Regions from separate parts of the Actinomadura sp. RB99 genome, predicted to be linked through region 1. Evidence: riboswitches for the same ligand, from Rfam matches in the RefSeq annotation. Region 1 holds a riboswitch; each other region holds the start of a gene.
The links. Region 1 has a riboswitch for S-adenosylmethionine ahead of amrb99_RS21495 (GNAT family protein). Riboswitches for the same ligand answer to the same signal wherever they lie in the genome.
Positions count from the first base shown of each region.

Region 2: another riboswitch for S-adenosylmethionine. It lies ahead of amrb99_RS40475 (aminotransferase class V-fold PLP-dependent enzyme); the one in region 1 lies ahead of amrb99_RS21495 (GNAT family protein).
Region 3: another riboswitch for S-adenosylmethionine. It lies ahead of thrC (threonine synthase); the one in region 1 lies ahead of amrb99_RS21495 (GNAT family protein).

Region 1 covers NZ_JABMCA010000023.1:47,388-54,508, reverse strand. Annotated here, with positions in the region: gene amrb99_RS21520 (helix-turn-helix transcriptional regulator) at 1-112, opposite strand, end outside; gene amrb99_RS21515 (ATP-binding protein) at 299-691, shown strand; gene amrb99_RS21510 (Lrp/AsnC family transcriptional regulator) at 699-1,154, opposite strand; gene amrb99_RS21505 (alpha/beta hydrolase) at 1,278-1,826, shown strand; gene amrb99_RS21500 (GNAT family protein) at 1,852-2,478, opposite strand; gene amrb99_RS21495 (GNAT family protein) at 2,475-3,092, opposite strand; SAM riboswitch class I at 3,100-3,189, opposite strand; gene amrb99_RS21490 (DUF397 domain-containing protein) at 3,613-3,819, shown strand; gene amrb99_RS21485 (helix-turn-helix transcriptional regulator) at 3,870-4,742, opposite strand; gene amrb99_RS21480 (hypothetical protein) at 5,225-5,866, shown strand; gene amrb99_RS21475 (NACHT domain-containing protein) at 5,914-7,121, shown strand, end outside.
Region 2 covers NZ_JABMCA010000074.1:20,872-27,992, reverse strand. Annotated here, with positions in the region: gene amrb99_RS40490 (FKBP-type peptidyl-prolyl cis-trans isomerase) at 1-354, shown strand, start outside; gene amrb99_RS40485 (transglycosylase domain-containing protein) at 1,102-3,339, shown strand; gene amrb99_RS40480 (hypothetical protein) at 3,400-3,780, opposite strand; SAM riboswitch class IV at 3,831-3,947, shown strand; gene amrb99_RS40475 (aminotransferase class V-fold PLP-dependent enzyme) at 3,992-5,290, shown strand; gene amrb99_RS40470 (SseB family protein) at 5,469-7,121, shown strand, end outside.
Region 3 covers NZ_JABMCA010000032.1:3,486-10,606, forward strand. Annotated here, with positions in the region: gene groL (chaperonin GroEL) at 1-30, opposite strand, end outside; gene amrb99_RS26095 (hypothetical protein) at 1,036-1,599, opposite strand; partial or broken gene amrb99_RS26100 (cold shock domain-containing protein) at 1,714-1,851, opposite strand; gene amrb99_RS26105 (MoaD/ThiS family protein) at 1,955-2,233, opposite strand; gene thrC (threonine synthase) at 2,254-3,498, opposite strand; SAM riboswitch class I at 3,515-3,656, opposite strand; gene amrb99_RS26115 (cation diffusion facilitator family transporter) at 3,766-4,713, opposite strand; gene amrb99_RS26120 (trehalose-6-phosphate synthase) at 4,847-6,280, shown strand; gene amrb99_RS26125 (sulfotransferase) at 6,410-7,121, opposite strand, start outside.

The DNA.
Region 1 (7,121 bases):
GGTTGAGCAGGCGGGCGGCCTTCTGGAGGGTGAGCCCTCGCTCCTCACGGATGGCGCGAAGGCGCTGGCCGAGCTTGCGGCTTCGCATGGTCGGGCGCTGCGCGTTCTCCATGGAGTAATCATGCCTTGACTTTGCGTGATGCTGAAGGTTTCCAACGAAGGCGGCAACAGTGCCTCGGTCAAAAGTGACTGAGTCACTGTTGCCCGAGGACCTGCGGACGAGGACGGCGAACGCATCGTTCGGCCGCGGACGTCCGGCTCATTCTTTTCGGCGACAGCGATGCGAAGGGAGTGGGCGATGACTGCGCCGACCATGAGGTTCGACGCGCTCCTGTTGCCGGGGATGGACCGGGCGGTGGGGCACGCGCGGCGCTGGCTGCGCGACGTGCTGGGCCTGGAGCATCCATACCTGGACGACGCGGCGCTCTGCATGAGCGAGCTGCTGACGAACGCGCTGCGCTACACCGAGTCGGGACGGGACGGCCAGATCCGCGTGGAGGTGACCTACTCGGCGCGGACCGTCCGGATGGAGGTGATCGACGACGGGCGGGCGGCGACCGTCCCGCACGTCGCCGAGGCGGCCGAGCTGGACGTCACCGGCCGCGGCCTGCTGATCGTCGCGTCCCTCGCGAAAGCGTGGGGCATGGAACCGCGCGCCGAGGGCCACGCCGTCTGGTTCGAGCTCCAGTAGCCGCGGATCACGGCGTCGCCGGCGTGGCGTCGGTCAGCGGCTTCGGCGGATAGGCGTGGAGCACGAGGGACGTGGTGACGGGGCCGTACCGGGCCAGCGCGTCGACGACTTCTTCGAGCCGTCCCGCCTGCGGGCAGTGGACGTCGAAGATGAGGCAGTCTTCCCCGGTGACCCTGAGGACGGAGGTGATCTCGGACGTCCGGGAGGCGAAGTCCAGGGCGGGTGAGAGCCGGGCGTGCGTGGTGCGCAACCGGACGACCGCATGGATGTTCAGCCCGAGGGCTTCCGGGTCGACCAGGGCCCGGTAGCCGGTGATGACGCCGCTCTTCTCCAGCCGCTGGATGCGGGCGCTCGCCGCAGGCTGCGAGAGCCCGACGCGGCGTCCCACCTCCGCGCCGGTCAGCCGGCCGTCGGCCTGGAGCAGGGCGAGGATGTCACGGTCTATCCGGTCGAGTGATTCCATTGTCGTCCGCACCATTTTCTTTGAGATCACTTGCAACACGGCCGCCGCCCCGATGCATCCACCAGAATCCGCGTCGAGCGCCCTCATGATCGCAAGGGGCGACGAGTGAAACGGTGGTGGGCAGTGACCGCGTACATCATCATCCCGGGCATCGACGGCTCGGACGGCCGGCACTGGCAGACCTTGTGGGAGCGGGAGTGGGGCGCCTCGGCGGTGAGGATCTCCCCCGCCTCATGGTCCGCCCCCGAACTGGACGACTGGGTCGGCGCTGTGCAGAAGGCGTACGACAACGCCTCGCGGCAGGACGGCCAGGTCGTGCTGATAGCCCACAGCCTGGGCTGCTGGGCGGCGTCCGCCTGGCTGCTCAAGAATCCCTCAAGCCCGGTGGGCGGCGCGTTCCTGGTCGCGCCGCCCGACCCAGCGGGCCCGGCGTTCCCACGCCAGGCGGCCTCGACGTTCACCGACGTGTCAGCGCAGCCGTTGCCATGCCCGGCCCTGGTGGTGGCCAGCGTCGACGACCCGTACTGCACTCCCGAGACGGCCGCCGCATTCGCGGCGCGCTGGGAGGCACGATTTCATCTGGTGGACGCATGCGGACACATCAACTCCGCCAGCGACCTGGGCTCCTGGCAGCACGGCCGCGAACTCCTGAACTCGCTGACCCCGCACTGATCGCCCACCACAGGTGGCGGTGCTGTCAGGGCTGGACGGCCTCTGCCAGGCGGTTCGCCATCGTCGTCTCCACGGACGGCCACTCGGCGGCGATCACGGAGAACACGGCGGTGTCGCGCAACTCGCCTTCCTCACCGGCGACCCACGACTCCGAGTAACTGCGCAGGACGCCCTCGAAATGCGCGCCGAGCCGCTCGATCGCCCGCCGCGACCGCTCGTTCCGCGCATCCGTCTTCAGCTCCACGCGGGCCACGCCCAGCGTCTCGAACGCGTAGCCGAACAGGAGCTTCTTCGCCTCGACGTTCATGCCGGTGCCCTGCGCGGACGCCGCCAGCCACGTCCACCCGATCTCGACCGCGCGCAACCGGTCCCGGCCGGGCCATGGCTGCGGATGCAACAGCGCGGTATGCCCGACCGCCCTCCCATCCGCCACTCTGACCTGTGCGAACGCCATGAGTTCAGGACGGTCGAGCTTGTCGGAGACGTACGCCTCCATGCCGGCCGCGGAGGGCACCGGTGTGAAGCCGTACGACGACCTGTTCTCCTCGGCGGCCTCCGCGAGCTCGGACACATGCCGCATCGACAGCGGCTCCAGCCGTACCACCGTCCCGTCCAGCACCGGCACGCGCCCGGGAAACCCGTTCGCCGTCACCTCGCGACGGTCCCCGCCAGCCGGTTCGTCATGGCCGTCTTCACCGACGGCCACTCCGACTCGACCACCGAGAACATCGCCGAGTCGCGCAGCGTGCCCTCCTCGCCCGGCGCCCACGACGGCGACCAGCTCCGCAGGACGCCCTCGAAGTGCACGCCGAGCCGCTCGATCGCCCGCCGCGACCGCTCGTTCCGCGCATCCGTCTTGAGATCGACGCGCGCCACGCCCAGCGTCTCGAAGGCGTAGGTGAACAGCAGCTTCTTCGCCTCGACGTTGATGGCGGTGCCCTGCGCGGACGCGGCCAGCCACGTCCAGCCGACCTCGATCGCGCACAGCCGGTCCGTGCCGGGCCACGTCCGCGGATCCCAGAGGCCGGTGTGCCCGACCGCCTTCCCGTCCGCGACCCTGACCTGCGCGAACGGCGTCAGCCCGGGCCGCGCGAGCTGCCCGGCGACATAGGACTCCATGTCCGCCGCCCCAGGCACGAGCGTGAACCCGTACGACGACCGGTTCTCCTCGGCGGCCTCCGCCAGCTGCGGCACATGCTCCAACGACAGCGGCTCCAGCCGGACGAGCGTCCCGGCCAGCACAGGAACATCAAGGCGTACGCCCATGAGCTTCTCCTCATCGCTCCTGGCATTGGCACCTTGCCGCGAAGGCAGGTTGCCGGACCGTCCCAGGGCCAGGTCCCTCAGGTCCTCTAGATGATCACAACCCCCGCATCCTGCCCGCCCCACCCACCCCCCGTCAACACGCTTCCGAGCGCACCGCCGGTCTGATCCCACAGCACGGCGGAGGGCCTCCAAGGACCCGCAGATCTATAGCGAGGGTGAGCACCCGAACTCTCTCAGTTCGGGCCGATCTGCGATCTCAGCAGGCGCCCGCTTTCCTCCTTCATGCGACTTATGTCACCCCCTTCTCACCACCTGAACAGCGTCCGGAACTTGACCTTCCAGAGCTTGCATATTACTTCGCGGTGAGTATTATGAAACCCCTTCCAGGGGAAATGCTCCTTGGAAACTTCACCGCTCCAACGCATCATGTTCCGGCCGCACCACTGGAGCGGCAAAAGGCACCTTGCGTCCGGTGCTGTGAGATTCTCACCTATCAACGAACCTAGAAAGATCACGTTACGTGTCCGCTACAACGGAATCTCATTGGCGCAAGAGTTCTCGCTGCGTCGCCGACTCGAACTGCGTCGAAGTGGCGCGCATCGCAGCAGGAAAGCTCGGTGTACGTGACACCAAGACCGGCCCCGACGGCCCGGTTCTCACCCTTGCATCAGAGGTGTTCACGACCTTCCTCGCCAAAGCCAAGGCGGGCGACCTCGACCTGCAGTGACGGCGCCACCGCGGCCTCCTCCCGGGCACCCTGGCGGAGGCCGCGCATCTTCATTCGGACCACTTCTCCTGCGCCGTGCGCGCGATGTACCGAACCGAGTCGTCGGGGTCCATCGAGGAAGCCCTCAAGGCTTTCCAGGCTCTCCGGTACCTCTCGGTTATCTCGTCATCCTGAAGGTCCATTTGCATCGTGAAGCTGTCAATGTAGGCCACGTCGGGAAATTGAACATCGTATGCCGGCGCGAACCGCAGCAGCGTGAACGCCTCTCCGATTATAGGTTCACGATGCGCCTGCAGACGCTGCACAAAGATGTGAACGTTGGGAAGCTCCGCCACTTCGAGCAGCCATTCCAATTGGCGCCGCATGATCCCTTCGTCACCGACCAGGCGCAGCAGGACCGACTCGTCGACGACAGCGGAGTAGGAAAGCGGATCCGGCCTTTTGAGCAGCTCTTGCCGCCGCATTCGCGCGTCCACGTTGCGGGCTACCTTCCCCGTTGACATCTGCGTTACGAGACGGCTGGTCTCGATGACGCTGCGCGCATACTCTCTGGTCTGCAGCAGGGCGGGCACTGTATGGGTGCTGTAGAGATGCGCCGCGGTCGCCTCGTCCTCCAACGCAACGTAGGCGGCGAACCGCTCGGGCAACGTATGGCGGTAGGCGTCCCACCAGCCTCGCTTCGTCGCACTGGTCGCGAGCGCAACGATCTCTTCCCTGTGCCCCTCTTCGACCCCGTACAACTCAAGGAGCAGGCGAACATCGGAGACTCGCACGCCGATGCGGGCGTTCTCGATGCGGCTGAGCTTGGAAGGCGACCAGTCGAGCCTGGTCGCGATCTCTTCGGCGGTCGGGCCGAGACTCTCCCTCAACCGCCGCAACTCGGCACCCAGCCGGCGCTGGCGAACGGTCGGGGCAGCCGCCATGTTTCCTCCAAGCCGTGTCGCGAGGTCCAGCGGGGCTTCGAAGGGATTATGCAACTTGCAGAGAAAGAATAGAGGACACCTGCGAGTGCCGCCAGACCCAACTGCCGCTCTACCAGCCTTGTAAGTGAGCAGCGACCACCCTGAAACTCCCAATCAGGGAATCTCACAGGCGATGCGGAGGGGGCGCAACCTCACCTGCGAGGTCACAATCAGCTTCCCCTCGTGATGCACGTGGCTATGCACCTTGCATGGCGGGTAGAACCAACTCAGACTGCAACTAGCCGGCTCGTTCAAGAGATCGATTGTCGCGTCAAGACTGTTCGGAATCCCCGCACCGGAACGGTCTGCATCCCGGCCCGGCGGGCGACGGTGCCTCGGTCGGGCCCCGGGCCGCGCACTCCGCGCGGCCGGTCCTCCGAGTCACGCCGCACGCGGCGGGGACGCGCACGGCCCTGGGGTCGTGCGGGATTGGGGGCGCTCCGGTGAGCAGCAACCCTGTGCACAGGAGCATTCTCGTCGTCGACCTGGAGAATTCGACGGCGGCGCTTCGCACGAACCCGATCAAGCAGGAGTTGCGGAGCCAGATCTACGGTCAGTTGAAGCAGGCCATGACGTACACGGGCATCGAGGACCGGTGGTGCGATCCGTTCGAGGACCGCGGTGACGGTGTCCTCGCGCTGTTCCATCCGGTCGACGAGCTGCCCAAGACGTATCTGCTGTCCCGGCTTGTGCCGAGGCTCGCGCGTCAGCTCACCGAGTACAACGAGTCGATCTCAGCGGAGGACCGGCCGAGCCGCTGCATGCGCTTACGGGCCGCCGTGCACGCGGGCGAGATCCACCGGGACGAGAACGGTCCGTTCGGGGAGGCCATCGACCTGGCGTGCCGCTTGCTGGACGCGCCAAAACTGAAGAAGTGCCTCCGAGTGAGCTGCTCGCCGCTCGTCCTCGCCGTCTCCGAGGACATCTACTGGGCGATCGTCAAGCATGGGTACGACGGGATATGCCCGGCGTCCTACCAGCCCGACCTGCGCGTCTGTGTCGCCGCGCGCCGGCGGCGAGGGTTCGTCCACGTGCCATCGGGATTTTCGGGGGCAGCCGAGGATTCCTCAATGGCGGTCGCCTGAGACTGGGTTCTCGCCATAATGGCTCAGCCGGTCTCGTCGGAGGCGCCATGTCGGTTGAGGTGGCCGCGTTGCGGGTGGGGGCATCGGTGGCGCGGCTGGCCGTCGGGCGATGGCTCGCCGGGCGTTCCACCAGGGACGCCGCCGGCAAGGACCTCACCGAACTGATCAGGACCGGGTTCCCGGACGAGATCAAGCGGCGGCGCGTCCAGCGGCAGTTCGAAGGCATCGCCGACGCGGTGGCGGAGCGGCTCCTGACGTTCGCCGGGAACGAGTTCGGCGGTCTCACCGACGGCGACCGCGAGGGCGCGCTGTTCGAGGTCGTCCGGACGCTCGACAACGCCGACCTCTCTGATGACGCATTCTTCGCGGCGGACGCCGACCCGGTGAAGCTCGCGCGGAGCCTGCGGTCGCGGCTTCCCGCGCGGCGCGCCGAGTTCGAGTTGGGCGAGGTCGGCGCCCACCTTTACGAAGTAATACTCGACGAGTGCTGCGACTGCCTGGCGCGCATCGTCATCCACCTGCCGGAGTTCGCGCCGCGCGCGTCCGCCGAGATGCTCGGACGGCTCAGCGGGCTCGCCGACCAGGTCGGAGCCGTCCTCGCCCGGCTTCCGGCACGCACCCTCACCGCCCCCGAAGGCGAGGCGGACGACGAGGAGTTCACGCGCCGCTACCTCGCCTCCATCAGCGAATCCCTCGACACGCTGGAACTGTTCGGCGTCCGCTTCGAGCGGCTCACCCGCCCGCAGACCACGCTCAGCGTCGCCTACATCAGCCTGAACGTCTCCGACGAGAGCGCGCGCAGCCTGCACCGGGCGCCGCAGGCCGTACCCCTCAGCGAATGGCGCGACCAGGTGCGCACGGGCGCCGTCCGCGTCGAGGCCGCGTTGGGCGACCACCGGCTGATGTTGCTGCGCGGCGAAGCGGGCGGCGGAAAGAGCACCCTGCTGCGCTGGCTCGCCATCACGGCGGCGCGCGGATCCTTCACCGGCCCGCTCAGCGAGTGGAACGGCTCCGTCCCGTTCCTCATCAAGCTGCGCAGTCATGCGGGCGGCGCGCTGCCGCGTCCGGAAGAGTTCCTCGACGACGTCGCTGGCAACCTCGCCGGGATCATGCCGCGCGGCTGGGTGCACCGGCGGCTGCTGTCCGGCCGTGCCCTGCTCCTCGTGGACGGCGTCGACGAGGTGACGAGCGGCCAGCGGCAGGCCGTCCGGCAATGGCTGAAAGGACTCGTCACCGAGTTCCCCGGCATCCGCGT
Region 2 (7,121 bases), on a different contig from region 1:
CCGAAGGTGGACGCGCCGTCCAAGCTGCAGGTCAAGACGCTCGTCCAGGGCACCGGCCCGGCGCTGGCCAAGGGCGACGACGCGGTCGTCAACTACCAGGGGCAGATCTGGAAGGACGGCAAGGTCTTCGACTCCAGCTGGAAGAACGGCCAGCCGGCGATGTTCCCGATCGGCACCGGCGGCACCGTTCCCGGCTTCGACAAGGGCCTGACCGGCGCGAAGGTCGGCAGCCGGGTGCTGCTGGTCCTGCCGCCGGCCGAGGGCTACGGCAAGAACGGCAACGCGCAGGCCGGGATCAAGGGCACCGACACCCTGGTGTTCGTGGTGGACATCCTCGCCAAGGTGCAGAAGTGAGCGCCCGCGCCGCGTGACGGCGCGCAGGCGGAGACGAGCGGCGGGCGCCCCCGGTGGGGGTCCCCGCCGCTCGCGTTGGCGGGGGCGAGGGTTCCCGGGGGGCGTGCGAGATCCGTCACGACAACCCCGAGGGCGCTTTGACCGTCCTCTTATCGGGAAGCCAAGGATGTGCATTGGGCGGCCCATCGCATGGATCCCCTCAGGTATCGTCGGTAACGCAATAATCACGGGGGGCTTGTGAGCAGCACGGAAAAAGGTCAGGAAGAGGGCGCACCGGGCACTGCGGACGATCTCCGCGAGGACGGTGCGAAGGCCGCTCCGGCGGGCGGATCAGACGATTCCGCGCCGCGCCCGGAGTCGGCGGGCGCGCCCGCCGATGTCGACGGCCAGGCCCGTGACCAGGAACGGGACGGGGCGGCCGGGCGCGCGGCGCAGGCCCCCGCGGCCCGGACGGCGACGCTCACCGTGGACTCCGGAGAAACCACCCCAGACCTGAAAAACTCCCCGAACACCGACATATCTCAGAATCGCGACAAGGAGCCCGCAGAGGGCCCTGTGGAGAGCGCCGGGGAGAGCCCTGCGGAGAGCGCGGCGCCCGCCGCGACCGCGCAATCCCCCGCCGCCGGGCCGGGCGCTCCGGCCACCGAAAAGGGCACGTCCCCCGATAACGACCGCCCCGGGCGGGACGATCCGGACGGCTCCGGAAGCGCTGGTGTGAGCGGCTCCCCGGCCGGAGATACCAAGACCATGTCGGCTGCGTCGTCGAGGCAAGGAGGCCCGCCGGGGCGCGGCCCCGGCGGCGGTTCGGGCGGCGGCGGTGGCGGCAAGGGACCGAAGAAGCCGCGCAGCCGTCGCGTCCGCTACCTGCGGCGCATCCTGTTCACGCTGCTCGGCATCCTCGGGTTCCTCGTCGCGGCGTTCGCGATCGCCTACATCTTCACGCCGGTCCCCTCGCCGCAGCAGCAGGCGCTCGCGCAGGGGCCCGCCTTCTACTACTCCGACGGCAAGACCCTGATCGCCAAGACCGGCATGAACCGGGACGCGGTGAAGTTCGACCAGATCCCGAAGAGCACCCGCGACGCGGTCATCGCGGCCGAGAACCGCAGCTTCTACCAGGACCCGGGCGTGTCGATCCAGGGCACCGCGCGGGCGTTCTGGTCCACCGCGACCGGCGAGCAGCTGCAGGGCGGCTCCACCATCACCCAGCAGATGGTCCGCAACTACTACGGCGGCATCGGCAAGGAGCGCTCGGTCACCCGCAAGCTCAAGGAGATCATGGTCTCCTTGAAGGTGGGCCGGGAGAAGTCCAAGGACTGGATCCTCGAGCAGTACCTCAACACCATCTACTTCGGCCGCGACGCCTACGGTGTGCAGGCCGCCGCGCACGCCTACTACAACAAGGACGTCAAGGACCTCACGCCCGCCGAGTCGGCGTACCTGGCGGCCGCGATCCAGCAGCCGAGCAACTTCGCCGACCCGACCGGCCAGCACCGCGTCTACGCCGAGCAGCGCTGGCACGCCGTGGTGAACAACATGGTCCGGGACGGGGCGCTGTCCCCCGCCGACGCCGCGTCGATGACGTTCCCGGCACCCGGCAAGGAGAAGATCACCGACGTCCTCAAGGGCCAGAAGGGCTACATGGTCAACCTGGCCAAGAAGGAGCTGGAGGAGCGGCGCGGCTACACCGAGGACGAGATCAACCGCAGCGGCCTGAAGATCACCACGACGTTCGACAAGCGGCTGATGGACGCGGCGAAGCAGGCCGTGGAGAACAACGTCCCGGCCGGGACGAGCAAGAAGATCCGGACCGGGCTGGTGTCGGTCGACCCGAACACCGGGCAGGTGCTGGCCTTCTACGGCGGCCGCGACTACCTGACGGAGGCGGCGAGCAGCGCGTTCTACGACACCGCGCAGGCCGGGTCGGGCTTCAAGCCGATCGCGCTGGCCGCCGCGCTGGAGGACGGCAAGAGCCTGTCCGACACCTATGACGGCAGCTCCCCGCAGTACTTCGGCGGCCACTCCATCAAGAACGACAGCGGCGAGAGCTTCGGGAACATCAACCTCGTCACCGCGACCGAGCACTCGGTCAACACCGCCTACGTCAACCTCGGCCAGGACATCGGCAACGACAAGATCGCCGCGATGGCCGAGAAGCTCGGCATCTCGGCGTCGCAGATGACGCCGGACCAGCGCGCCGCGGCGTCGTTCCCGCTCGGCATCGTGTCGCTGCACCCGGTGCAGCAGGCCGGGGTGTACGCGACGTTCGCCGACGAGGGCGTGTACCGGCAGCCGTACGTGGTGAAGTCGGTGACCGACAACGAGGGCCAGGCCCGCAAGTTCTCCGAGAAGGGCGAGCGGGCGTTCGGCACCCAGGTCGCGCGGGACGCCACGTACGCGATGCAGCAGGTCGTCCAGGGCGGCACCGGCACCGGCGCGCAGCTGCCCGACGGCCGCGACGTCGCCGGCAAGACCGGCACCACCGACGAGGGCCGGGCGATCTGGTTCAACGGGTTCGTCCCGCAGATGGCGACGAGCGTGGCGATGTTCCGCGAGGACAACAAGGCGCTGAACATCCCCGGGTACGGCTCCTACGGCGGGCAGCTGCCCACCCAGATCTGGCGCTCGTACATGACCGACGCGGTCGACATCAAGGGCTACGACCCGAAGACGTTCGGGTCGCCGTCGGAGACGCCGGGCAGCGGCTGGGGCGTCCCGTCGCCGGGCGGCGGCGCGCCGAGCACCGAGGGGCCGCGCACCGACGGCCCGACGCACCGTCCCTCCGGCGGGACGGGCGGGCCGCGCCAGCCGAAGCCGCCGACGGACCTGCCGACCATCATCCCGACGCTGCCCGGCGGCGGTGACGGCGGCGGGAACGGCGGTGGAGGCACCGACGGCGGCGGCAACGGCGGCGGCACCGACGGCGGTGGAGGGAACGACGGCGGCGGCGGTACCGGCGACGGCACCGGCGGCCAGATGTTCAACTGAGCGCGAGGGGCCCGGCGGTCGCACCGCCGGGCCTCTGCGCGTCCGCCCCACCCCGTGCCGCTAGGCGCATGCCTTTCCGATACGGGCCGGTGTGTCGTTCATCACGGCGCTGAGCTGCGAGGCGTCCCCGGTGCCGACGGTCGTGGCCGCCGCGCGCAGCCGCTGCGACTCGGCCCGCAGCGCCTTCTTCAGCGCCCCGTCGTCGGCCTCCTTCGCCAGCGCGTCGAGGCGGGTCGCGAGCCGCTGCGTCGCCTGGCCCCACTGCGCGGGCTCCGCCGCCGGCACGCTCCTGACCTGGGTGATGTACTGCTGGAACGCCTTCTTGGTGTCGCTGCAGACCTGGCCGGAGTTGCCCCCCAGCGCCCCGCACGCGCCCAGCAGGCCGGACACGCCGAGCATCACCACGCCCCCGGCAAGCGCCCGAACCACCCGGTACCGCATCGCACCCTCCCCCTTGATCTGCCACAGGCTCCGCATATACTTCCGCACTAGGTCATGAGCGCCAGCGCCAAGCCCCGGCTCGCTGGCCGGCAACCCTTCGTCCGCGATGGGGTGCCCCGGGTGAGGACCTGGCCGGACGCGGCACCGCGTTCCGGCAAGCGCGGATCCCGCAGGCACGGCCCCGGGGTCCCTGACCCCGGAAGGAACCGGCATGCCCGCCACGCTCGCCTCCGCACCGTCCCTCGCCCCGCTCACGCCTGCTGAGACGCCGGGCACCGCACGGGAAGTTCGCGCCTTCCCGCGCGTCGTCGGCGCGGACGCGCCCGTCCCGCTGAACGACGGCCGCCACGTCCCCTACGCCAACCTCGACTACGCCGCCAGCGCGCCTTGTCTGGAGGCGGTGCACGAGGCCGTCACCCGTGCGCTGCCCTACTACAGCAGCGTGCATCGCGGCGCCGGCTACGCCTCGCAGGTCACGACGGAGGCGTACGAGAGCGCGCGCGAGACCGTCCGCGAGTTCCTCGGCGCGTGGCGCCGCGCCGCCGTCGTGTTCACCCGCAACACCACCGACGCGATGAACCTGCTCGCGCACGCCGTCCCGTCCGGGACGAGCGTCGTCGTGTTCGACTCCGAGCACCACGCGTCGCTGCTCCCGTGGAAGCGGCCCGTGCGGCTCCCCGTCCCCGCCACGCCCGCCGAGGCGATCGGCGCCGCCGACCGCGCGCTCGCCGCGACCCCGGTCGGCGCGCGGCTGCTCGTCGTCACCGCCGCGTCCAACGTCACCGGCGAGCTGTGGCCGATCCGCGAGCTGGCGCAGGTCGCCCGCCGGCACGGCGCCCGCATCGCGGTGGACGCCGCGCAGCTCGTCCCGCACCGCCCGCTCGACATGACCGCGCTCGGCCTGGACTACGTCGCGTTCTCCGGCCACAAGCTGTACGCACCGTTCGGCGCGGGCGTGCTCGCCGGGCGCGCCGACTGGCTGCGCGCAGCCGACCCGTACCTCAAGGGCGGCGGCGCCAGCGCGTCCGTCGCCGGCGCGGTCCGGTGGGCGCCGGCGGCGGAGCAGCGGCACGAGGCCGGCACCCCCAACGTCCTCGGCGTCATCGCGCTCGCCGCCGCCTGCGAGGCCCTCACCGCCGCCGGCTGGGACGCGCTCGCCGCCCGCGAGGAGCGGCTCCTCGCCCGGCTGCGCGCCGGGCTCGCCGCGCTCCCCCACGTCCGCGAGCTCACCCTGTGGGGCGACCGGTCGCCGCGCGTGGGAATCGTGTCTTTCACCGTGACCGGCTGGAACGCGCGCGACGTGGCGCTTACGCTGTCCGGTGAGCACGGCATCGGCGTGCGGGACGGCAAGTTCTGCGCGCACCCGCTCGTCCGGCACCTGCTGGGCGGGGACGACTCCGCCGGCTGCGGCGGCGAGGGGGCGGCCGTCCGCGCGAGCATCGGGATCGGGACCACCGAGGAGCACATCGACCGGCTGTGCACCGCGCTGGCGCGACTGGCACCGCGCTGACCTGCGGACTCGCCGGCGAGCACAGACGTTTATGGCCTTTGGTCCTGTTCGCCCCTGTAGCGTAGGCAGTCGCGCTACTTCCCGCCGGATCTCCCACCGGGACCCGGCGGGTCGGGGATGAGCACGGACGAAACAGGGGGTGGCGGCGGTGGCCGACGCGTGGCGACCCACGTCGGACTTGGAACGCCGACTGGAGGAGAGCGTACGGGCCGGAGACCAGGAGGGCTACTTCCGCATCCTCGCGGGCAGCGAGCTCGTGGTGCCCGTCCCGGACGACGCCGTCGACGGGGTGCTCGCCGGGCGGTCGGGGCCCGCCTGGCCGACCCGCGAGGAGGACGGCCGCGTCCACGTCCTCGCCTACACCTCCGCCGCCGCGATGCGCGCGTGCCTCGGCCCGTCCTGGCGGCACTTCATGACGCTGCGCTTCGGCGACCTCGCCGAGACCTGGCCCGACGCCCGCTGGTGGCTGGCCGTCGACGCGCCCGGCCACCCGGGCGGCGTCCCGCTGCCGATCGAGGCGCGGATGCCCGCCTGGTTCGTCCGGCAGGTCGCCGACGGCGACGGCCGCCCGCCGCAGGTCGGCCGCCCCGACCTCGCGTCCGCCGCCCCGGCACCCGCACCCGCATCTACGCCTGCCCCGGCGGCACCGCCGGCGCCGGAGCCGCCCGCCCCCGTGGCGGAGCCCGCACCGGAACCGGCTCCCGAACCCGCTCCCGAGCCCGCGGCGCCACCCGCTCCGGCTCAGGCCGCAGCGCCGCCGGCCCCCTCGGCCCCGTCGCCGCCGGCCCCGTCATCGCCGCCGTCGGACGAGTCGCCGTGGGAGGAGCTGCAGGGCCAGCACCGCGAGCTGCCCCGCGAGGCGCCCCGCGAACCGGCCCGGCCCGAGTTCCACCCCGCCAACGACGTCGAACGCGAACTGCTGCGCGCCGCTGCGAACAACGACCACGACCTGTTCCTGCAGACGATGGCGGACACCGAGATCCTGCTGCCCGTCCCGGACGACACCGACTACACGCTCCGCCCCGGCCGCCCCGGCTTCCCGTGGCGGACCCGCGAGATCGACGGCAGCACCGTCGTCCCCGTCTTCACCTCCCCCGAGCGCCTCATCGAGGCCGCCCACGCCGCCGGGACCGGCACCGAGTACATCAAGCTGCCGTTCACCGTCGCGCTGCGCTACTGGCCCGACCACGGCTGGCTCCTCGCCATCAACTCCGGCTCCCCCGCCGGCGGCACCGTCATGGCCGCCCAGCTCCCCGGCCTCGCCACCTGGGCCGACCAGCGCGCCGCCGCCCGGATGACCGACCGGTTCGAGCCGCAGAACGACATCGAGCAGCGCCTCTTCGACGCCGCCCGCCGCCGCGACACCGACACCTTCTTCAAGGTGCTCCTCGGCGCGCAGGTCCTCGTCCCCGCCGACCCCGACACCCCGTGGGGCATCGCGCCCGACGACCCGGCGTTCCCGTGGCGGCCCGTCACCGTCCACGGCCGCACGTCCGTGCAGCTGTTCACGTCCCTCAAGTGGATGAACGAGGCGATCGGCTCGTCCCGCTTCGTGATGCCGAGCCTGCTGGACGTCGTGTCCGCCTGGCCCGACCCCGAGTGGACGCTCGTCCTCAACCCCGGCACCCCGATCGACGCCACGATGCCCGGCGAGCAGGTCCGCGCGCTCAGCGGGCCGCCGCGCACCGCGCCCGAGAAGGCCGCCACCCCGCCGTCGGCCGCGACTCCTCCTCCCCCGGAGAACCCCGCCGTTCCCGTCGCACCGGCCGTCCCGTCCACGGACGCGTCCCCGGTGCCCGACGGCGCGCCGAGCGAACCGGCCGGCACCGGC
Region 3 (7,121 bases), on a different contig from region 1:
CTCGTCGAACGCGATCATCTTTGCAGCCATAGGCTCCTAGTCCTCCCGGAACAAGGTGGCTTAAAGGATCGAGCCGACGCCCGCGACGGACGGCCCCGTGCCCGGCGGCTGCCATTCCGCCACCGGACTGGGGCCTCGTCGCCCCGACCCAGACTGTGAAGCTGTCACTCTCCACAGTAGAGTGCCAACCGTTTTTTAGCACTCTACCCTGCCGAGTGCAAGCGCCGCACAGCCTCGCCGCACTCGTCTTCGCCGACCTCGCCGAACTCGCCCTGACCTGCATCGGAGGGTCGCGACTCACCGCCGGACATGTGCCGACGTGCCCCGGTGCATGCGGTCGTGCGCCGGTATTCGCGGAACAGCCGCGGAACACGTGCCCGAGGGCGGGAGGCAAGGGTGGCGATCCGTTCCGCGCGTTCCGCGACCGGAGTAGGAGGAGCCACCGGCGCTGCGTCGATGCGCCGGTTCATGGTGTCCTCATCGCCGTCGATGCAGTGAGCATATGTGCTCCGCAGCATGGCGATGGAGGGCCCACCACGAGCAACCACGTCCGCCGCCGGTCGGCTACAGCGCCAGGCGCGCACGCCGCGGGTCGGACGGCCCTTCCGCCAGCGGCGCAGCGAGCTGGGCAGGCGCAAGGACGTGTTCACGAGCCCGCGGCCACACCGTCTCGCAACTGACAGACGCCGGTCGATCCCCGCGCGCCTGGGCTCCGAATCGGCGACCGGTGGTCACGGGGGCGCGCCGCCGCCGCAGGCCGTGAGCGACTTTGGTCGGGGCCCTCGCGCTGGGCTCAGTGTCACGTGCACGACATCGATCTCTCGCTCCCGAGCCCGCGCGAAGGAACGACGGCGCCCTGTCATGACTGAGCCGCACTTCTCCAGCACGCGGACCGAACCGGCGTTATCAGCCGCAACAGCGGCCGTCGCGAGACTCCCCTTCCCGTCTGTGGAGGGTAGCGAATGGGTGAGGAAAGAACAGCGGCTACGGCGGAAGGCTTAAGGTCCTACGAATGCCCTTGTGCGGAGGGCGGGCTCATTTTGGCCGGAGAGAGAGCAAGGCGTAGAAGGCGATGCCCGCCAGCGGAAGGAGGAGGACCGTGGCCCAGGAGGTGTCCGGCGCGAGCACAGGTTTCATGAGTACGCAGTACAGGAGTCCTGCCAGGAAGAAGACGCCGCGCAGGGCGAAGCGGCGTCTCGCGGATCCGATCGGGCCCACGCGCCGGCGGGCGGCGCGAATCTCCTCGGCAGCCTTTCGCGGCTGGAATGAGATCGGGAAGCCCGCGACTTGCAGCGCGGAGAGAACAGCGTGGCCTTCGGCGGTCCAGAAGATCAGTACCTGGCCGTCGCGGGCTTCGATGCCGATCCCTTTTGCGAGCGGAGATCTCACGCAGGGATAGACCGCGGCGACATCGGCCGGGGTCAGGAAGAACCGTTTGCGGACGACGGTCAGGACGAGCCCGGAATGGCTCAGCCTCAGCGAGGCAAATGGCGAAGTGGCGTTCATCCGCCCGAGCGTCATGGACGGGACGTCGGCCCCGCCGCGCCAGGTCATGGACGGAACGTCTGGCCCGCTCCGCCACGTCATCGACTGCTCCATGAAACCTCACCTGCGTCATGGATCACTGGAGCCGGGCAGTGGTCCGGGGTACCGAGAACCGGACCTTGATCGTATCTCTCGGCGCCGGGCGCGGACAGTCCCGGATCACGCGGGTCAGAGGGGGCGGACGGCGTCGGTCTGGGGGCCGCGGTCGCTGTGGGTGATCTCGAACTCGACGCGCCGGCCCTGTTCGAGGGTGCGGTAGCCGTCCATCCGGATCGCCGAATGGTGGACGAAGACGTCGCGGCCTCCGCGGCGCCGCGCCGCGGGCGGGGTCGACCCGGCATGATCGGAGTCGACCCCGCCCGGCGGCCGCGACGGCGCTCGGGGACGGCGGCCGGATGGCCGGTGGCGGTCAGCCGCCCGCGACCGCGGGGATGATCGAGATCTGGCTGCCCGCGGGGGTCGCGGTGTCGAGGCCGTCGGCGAACCGGACGTCCTCGTCGCCGACGTAGACGTTGACGAACCGGCGGATCTTGCCGGCGTCGTCCAGGATGCGGGCCGCGATGCCGGTGTAGCTGGCCTCCAGGTCGGCGACCACGGCGCGCAGGGTCGCGCCCTCCGCCTTCACTTCCGCCTCGCCGCCGGTGTAGGTCCGCAGGATCGTCGGGATGCGGACGGACACGCTGCTCATGTGCTGGCTCCTTCTCGTTCTCAGGCGAGGCCGGCGGCGCGGAACGCCTCCAGCGTCGGGGCGATGTTGGCGCTGGGCTTGGCGACGGGCGCGACGGCGTCCAACGTCTTGAGCCCGTCCCCGGAGTTGATGATCACGGTCTCGGCGGCCGGGTCGAGGGTGCCGGCGTCGACGAGCTTGCGCAGGCAGCCGACGGTGACGCCGCCGGCGGTCTCGCCGAAGATGCCCTCGGTGCGGGCGAGCAGCCGGATGCCCTCGACGACCTGCTCGTCGGTGACGTCCTCGACGGCGCCGCCGGTGCGGCGCGCCACGTCCAGCACGTAGGGGCCGTCGGCGGGGTTGCCGATGGCCAGCGACTTGGCGATGGTGTCGGGCTTGACCGGGCGGACGACGTCGTGGCCCGCCTTGAACGCGGCGGACACCGGGTCGCAGCCGGCGGCCTGGGCGCCGAACACGCGGTACGGCTTGTCCTCGACCAGGCCCAGCTTGATCAGCTCCTGGAACGCCTTGTCGATCTTGGTGAGCTGGGAGCCGGACGCGACCGGCACCACGATCTGGTCGGGCAGCCGCCAGCCGAGCTGCTCGGCGATCTCGTAGCCGAGCGTCTTGGAGCCCTCGGCGTAGTACGGGCGGACGTTGACGTTGACGAACGCCCAGTCGTCCTGCTCCCCGGCGATCTCGGACGCGAGCCGGTTCACGTCGTCGTAGTTGCCGTCGACGGTGACGAACGTCCCGCCGTACACGGCCGTCGTAATGATCTTCTGGGACTCGAGGTTCGACGGGACGAACACGGCGCTGCGGATCCCGGCGCGGGCCGCGGCGGCGGCGACCGCGTTGGCGAGGTTGCCGGTGGACGGGCACGCCAGCACCTTGAAGCCGAGCTCGCGGGCGGCGGCGAGCGCCACCGCGACGACGCGGTCCTTGAAGGAGTGGGTCGGGTTGCCGCTGTCGTCCTTCACCCACAGGCGCTGCAGGCCGATGCTCTCGGCGAGGTTGTCGGCGCGGACGAGCCGGGTCAGGCCGGGCTCGGTGTTCGGGGTGTCGGCGACGGTCGACGGGACGGGCAGCAGCCCGCGGTAGCGCCAGATGTTGCGCGGGCCGGACTCGATGTCGGCCCGGGTGATCCCGCCGAAGTCGTAGGCGATCTCCAGCGGGCCGAAACACTCCTCGCACGCGTAGAAGGGGCCGAGATCGCGCTTCGAGCCGCATTCGCGGCAGACGAGGGCGGTAGCGGGTCCGAGGTCAGTGGCAGGCGTGAGTGCCATGAGGGCGAGGCCTTTCTCCCCATCTTCCCTGCGCCACCTTGGTCGCAGGCCGGAGTTGGCACCATCTCCCGGCCGGCCTCGCAGGATCGCGAGTGCGCCTCAGCCGGGTGGTTGCCGGGGCTTCACAGGGCCGGTCCCTCCACCCCTCTGGATGAGCGGTATTCAGTTATCGAGCGCTTTGAGCTCGTATGCGAACTTTACATGACGTGACCGGAGGGCGGACAGGTGGGTCCGCCCAGTGAGACGTTACCCCGGGGGTGGTCTTGATCACGCGGGCTCGTCGGCGACGGGCCGGGCGGGCGCGCGCTGGGTGGGGTCGAGGAAGACGTGCCGGACGATCGGGACGCGCTCCTTCAGCCGGCGGTCGATCTCGCCGGCGACGTCCTCGGCCTGGTCGGCGCTGATGGCGTCGGAGAAGTTGACCCGGGCGGCGACGAGCAGCTCGTCCGGGCCGAAGTGCATGGTGAGCAGCTCGTCGACGCCGGTGACGCCGGGCGCCGCGGCGATCTCGGCGCGGATCTCGCGCTGCGCGGCGGGGTCGGCGGCCTGGCCGATGATCAGGCCCATGCTGTCGCGGCCGAGCACGAACGCGACGGCGACGAGCAGCAGGCCGATCAGGACGGACGCGAGGCCGTCCCAGAACTCCGAGCCGGTGAGCTGCCGCAGGACGAGCCCGGCGGCGGCGAACGCGAGGCCGATCATGGCGGCGGTGTCCTCGAACAGCGCGGCCTTGAAGGTGACGTCGGGCGACCGGCGGACGTGGTCGACGATGTCGCGGCCGTTCTCGCGGGTCTCGCGGCGCGCCTGCGTGAACGCGCGGACCCAGGACGTCCCCTCCAGCACCGCGCCGAGGGCGAGGACGCCGTAGGCGAGCCACACGTCGCCTTCGGAGCCGCCGTGGCCGCTCATCGTGAGGACGCCCTCGAAGATGGAGAAGCCGCCGCCGGCGACGAAGATGCCGAACGCGGCGAGCAGCGACCAGAAGTAGCGCTCGTTGCCGTAGCCGAACGGGTGGCGGCGGTCGGGTGGGCGGGCGCTGCGCCGCAGCGAGGTGAACAGGAACCCCTGGTTGAGGGTGTCGGCTACGGAGTGCGCGCCTTCGGCGAGCATCGCGCTCGATCCGGCGAGCATCCCGGCGATCAGCTTGGCGATGGCGAGGATGAGGTTCGCCGCCCCTGCGACGAGGACGGTCTTGGTCGTCTCGGCCCGACTCATTCCGTCCGGGTACCCGGGGCAAATCCCCCTAACCGCAGTGCTTTCGGTACAGATGCCTGCCTGTCGAACGGCCCCGAAGTGTTCCCCCCGGGCCACTTTGAAGCACCCCCGTCACAACTGAGACCCTTCCCGTATGAGCCAAGTGGTGGTGGCGTCGAACCGCGGGCCCGTGTCGTTCTCGCTGTCCGACGACGGCGCGCTGGAGATGCGGCGGGGAGGCGGCGGGCTCGTGTCCGGCCTCGCCGGCGTCGCGTCCGGGCAGGACGTGCTGTGGGTGTGCGCGAGCCTCGGTGAGGCGGACCGGACGGCGGCGCGGCGCGCTCCGGACGGGCGGATCGACCTCGCGGGGCACGACACGGGCGGCGCGGCCGTCCGGATGCTCGACATCCCGGCGGCGACGTTCCACCGGGCGTACAACGCGGTCGCGAACTCGACGCTGTGGTTCGTCCACCACCTGCTGTACGACACCCCGCGCAGCCCGCACTTCGATGCGCGCGCGCGGCGCGACTGGCAGTCCTACGAGGCGTACAACGCGGCGTTCGCCGACGCGCTGGCGCGGGACGCGGCGCCGGGCGCGAAGGCGGCGATCCAGGACTACCACCTGTCGCTGGCGCCGCGGATGCTGCGGGACCGGCGTCCCGACCTGAGGATCGTGCATTTCTCGCACACGCCGTGGGCTCCGCCGGAGTACTTCCGGCTGCTGCCGGACGACATCGGCGCGCAGGTCCTCCAGGGCATCCTCGGCGCGGACCACGCCGGGTTCCTCACCGAGCGCTGGGCCTCGGCGTTCCTCGACTGCTGCGAGGTGGTGCTCGGCGCGCGCGTCGACCGCGCCGCCCGCACCGTCACCTGCGCGGGGCACACGACGCGCGTGGGCGTCCACGGTCTCGGCGTGGACGGAGCGGCGCTGCGGGAGCGGGCGGCCCAGCAGGACGTGGCGGAGCGGGCGCGCGCGCTGCGCGAGCAGGTGGGCGACCGGCAGCTCATCGTCCGGGTCGACCGGACCGAGCTGTCGAAGAACATCGTGCGGGGGCTGGCCGCGTACCGGGAGATGCTCACCAACCATCCGGAGTGGCGCGGGCGCGTGGTGCACCTCGCGTTCGCCTACCCGTCGCGTTACGACCTGCCCGAGTACCGGGAGTACACGGCGGCCGTGCAGCGGATGGCGAAGCAGATCACCGAGGAGTTCGGCACCGCGACGTGGGAGCCGCTGATCCTTCAGGTCAACGACGACTACCCGAGGTCGCTCGCCGCGTACGGGCTCGCGGACGTGCTGCTGGTGAACCCGATCCGGGACGGGATGAACCTCGTCGCGAAGGAGGGGCCCATCCTGTCCGAGCGGGGCTGCGCGCTGGTGCTGTCGCGCGAGGCGGGCGCCGCGGCGGAGCTGTCGGAGGACGCGCTCGTGGTGAACCCGTTCGACGTGTCCCAGACCGCGGAGGCGCTGCACCAGGGCTTGCTGATGCCCCGCGACCAGCGGGCCGAGCGCTGCGCCCGGCTCGTGTCCGCGGCGACCGCGCTCCCGCCCCAGCGCTGGTTCGCCGACCAGCTCGCGGCCCTCGACTGACCCGTTCGCGGCCCTCGAACGACCGTCGCGGCCTTCGGCTGACCGTTCGTGGCCTTGGGCTGAACGGCGTCCGCGGCGGAACGCGCGTCCGCGCCCGGCGGAGAACTTGAGGGACGCCCTTCGAGGACGCTAGTTCGGGAGCTTCTCCTGCGGTGCCTCCACCGGGAGCTCGACGGGGGCCAGGCGGCAGTCGACGGGGCTCGGTTCGTGGCGGCGCTGCCAGCGTTCGCGGAGTTCGGCCTTGCTGTGCGCCATGCGGCGGTGGGCCGCCGTGCGCGCGAAGCGGGCGAGCCGGGCGGCGGGCGGCTTGGGCAGGCCGCTGGGCTCGTAGCCGTACTCGGCGAGCCGCTCGCCGAACGCGGCCTCGGCGAGGCTGATCTCCCAGGCGTCCAGCCGCTGCGCCCACGATCCGACCCGGGTGCAGGTGACCGCGTCGCGGGTGAGGTCGTGCCACGTCTTCTGTGGCGGGACGATGCGCTGCGCGAGGGACTGCGGGGCCGTCATCGCCGGGTGGTAGTCCTCGCCGAGGAACTCGCACAGCCGGGGCAGTTCGTCGGCGGGGTCGGCGACGAGCCGCTCGTACTGCAGCTCGTAGAAGGCGTCCGGGCCGAGGCGTGCGGCGAGCCGCCGGCCGGTGTCGATCGCCTCCCGCCAGACGGAGACGGCGTGGTTGAGGTCCTGGTCGTACCAGGGCATCTCCTTGAGGGACGCGACGCAGTCCCGGCCGTCGCGGACCAGGTGGACGAACTGGGCGTCCGGGAACATCCGCAGCAGCGCGCCGGCGTGCCGGATGTAGCTCGGGCGCTTGTCGCCCCAGCGGACCTTGCCGTGCAGCCGCGCG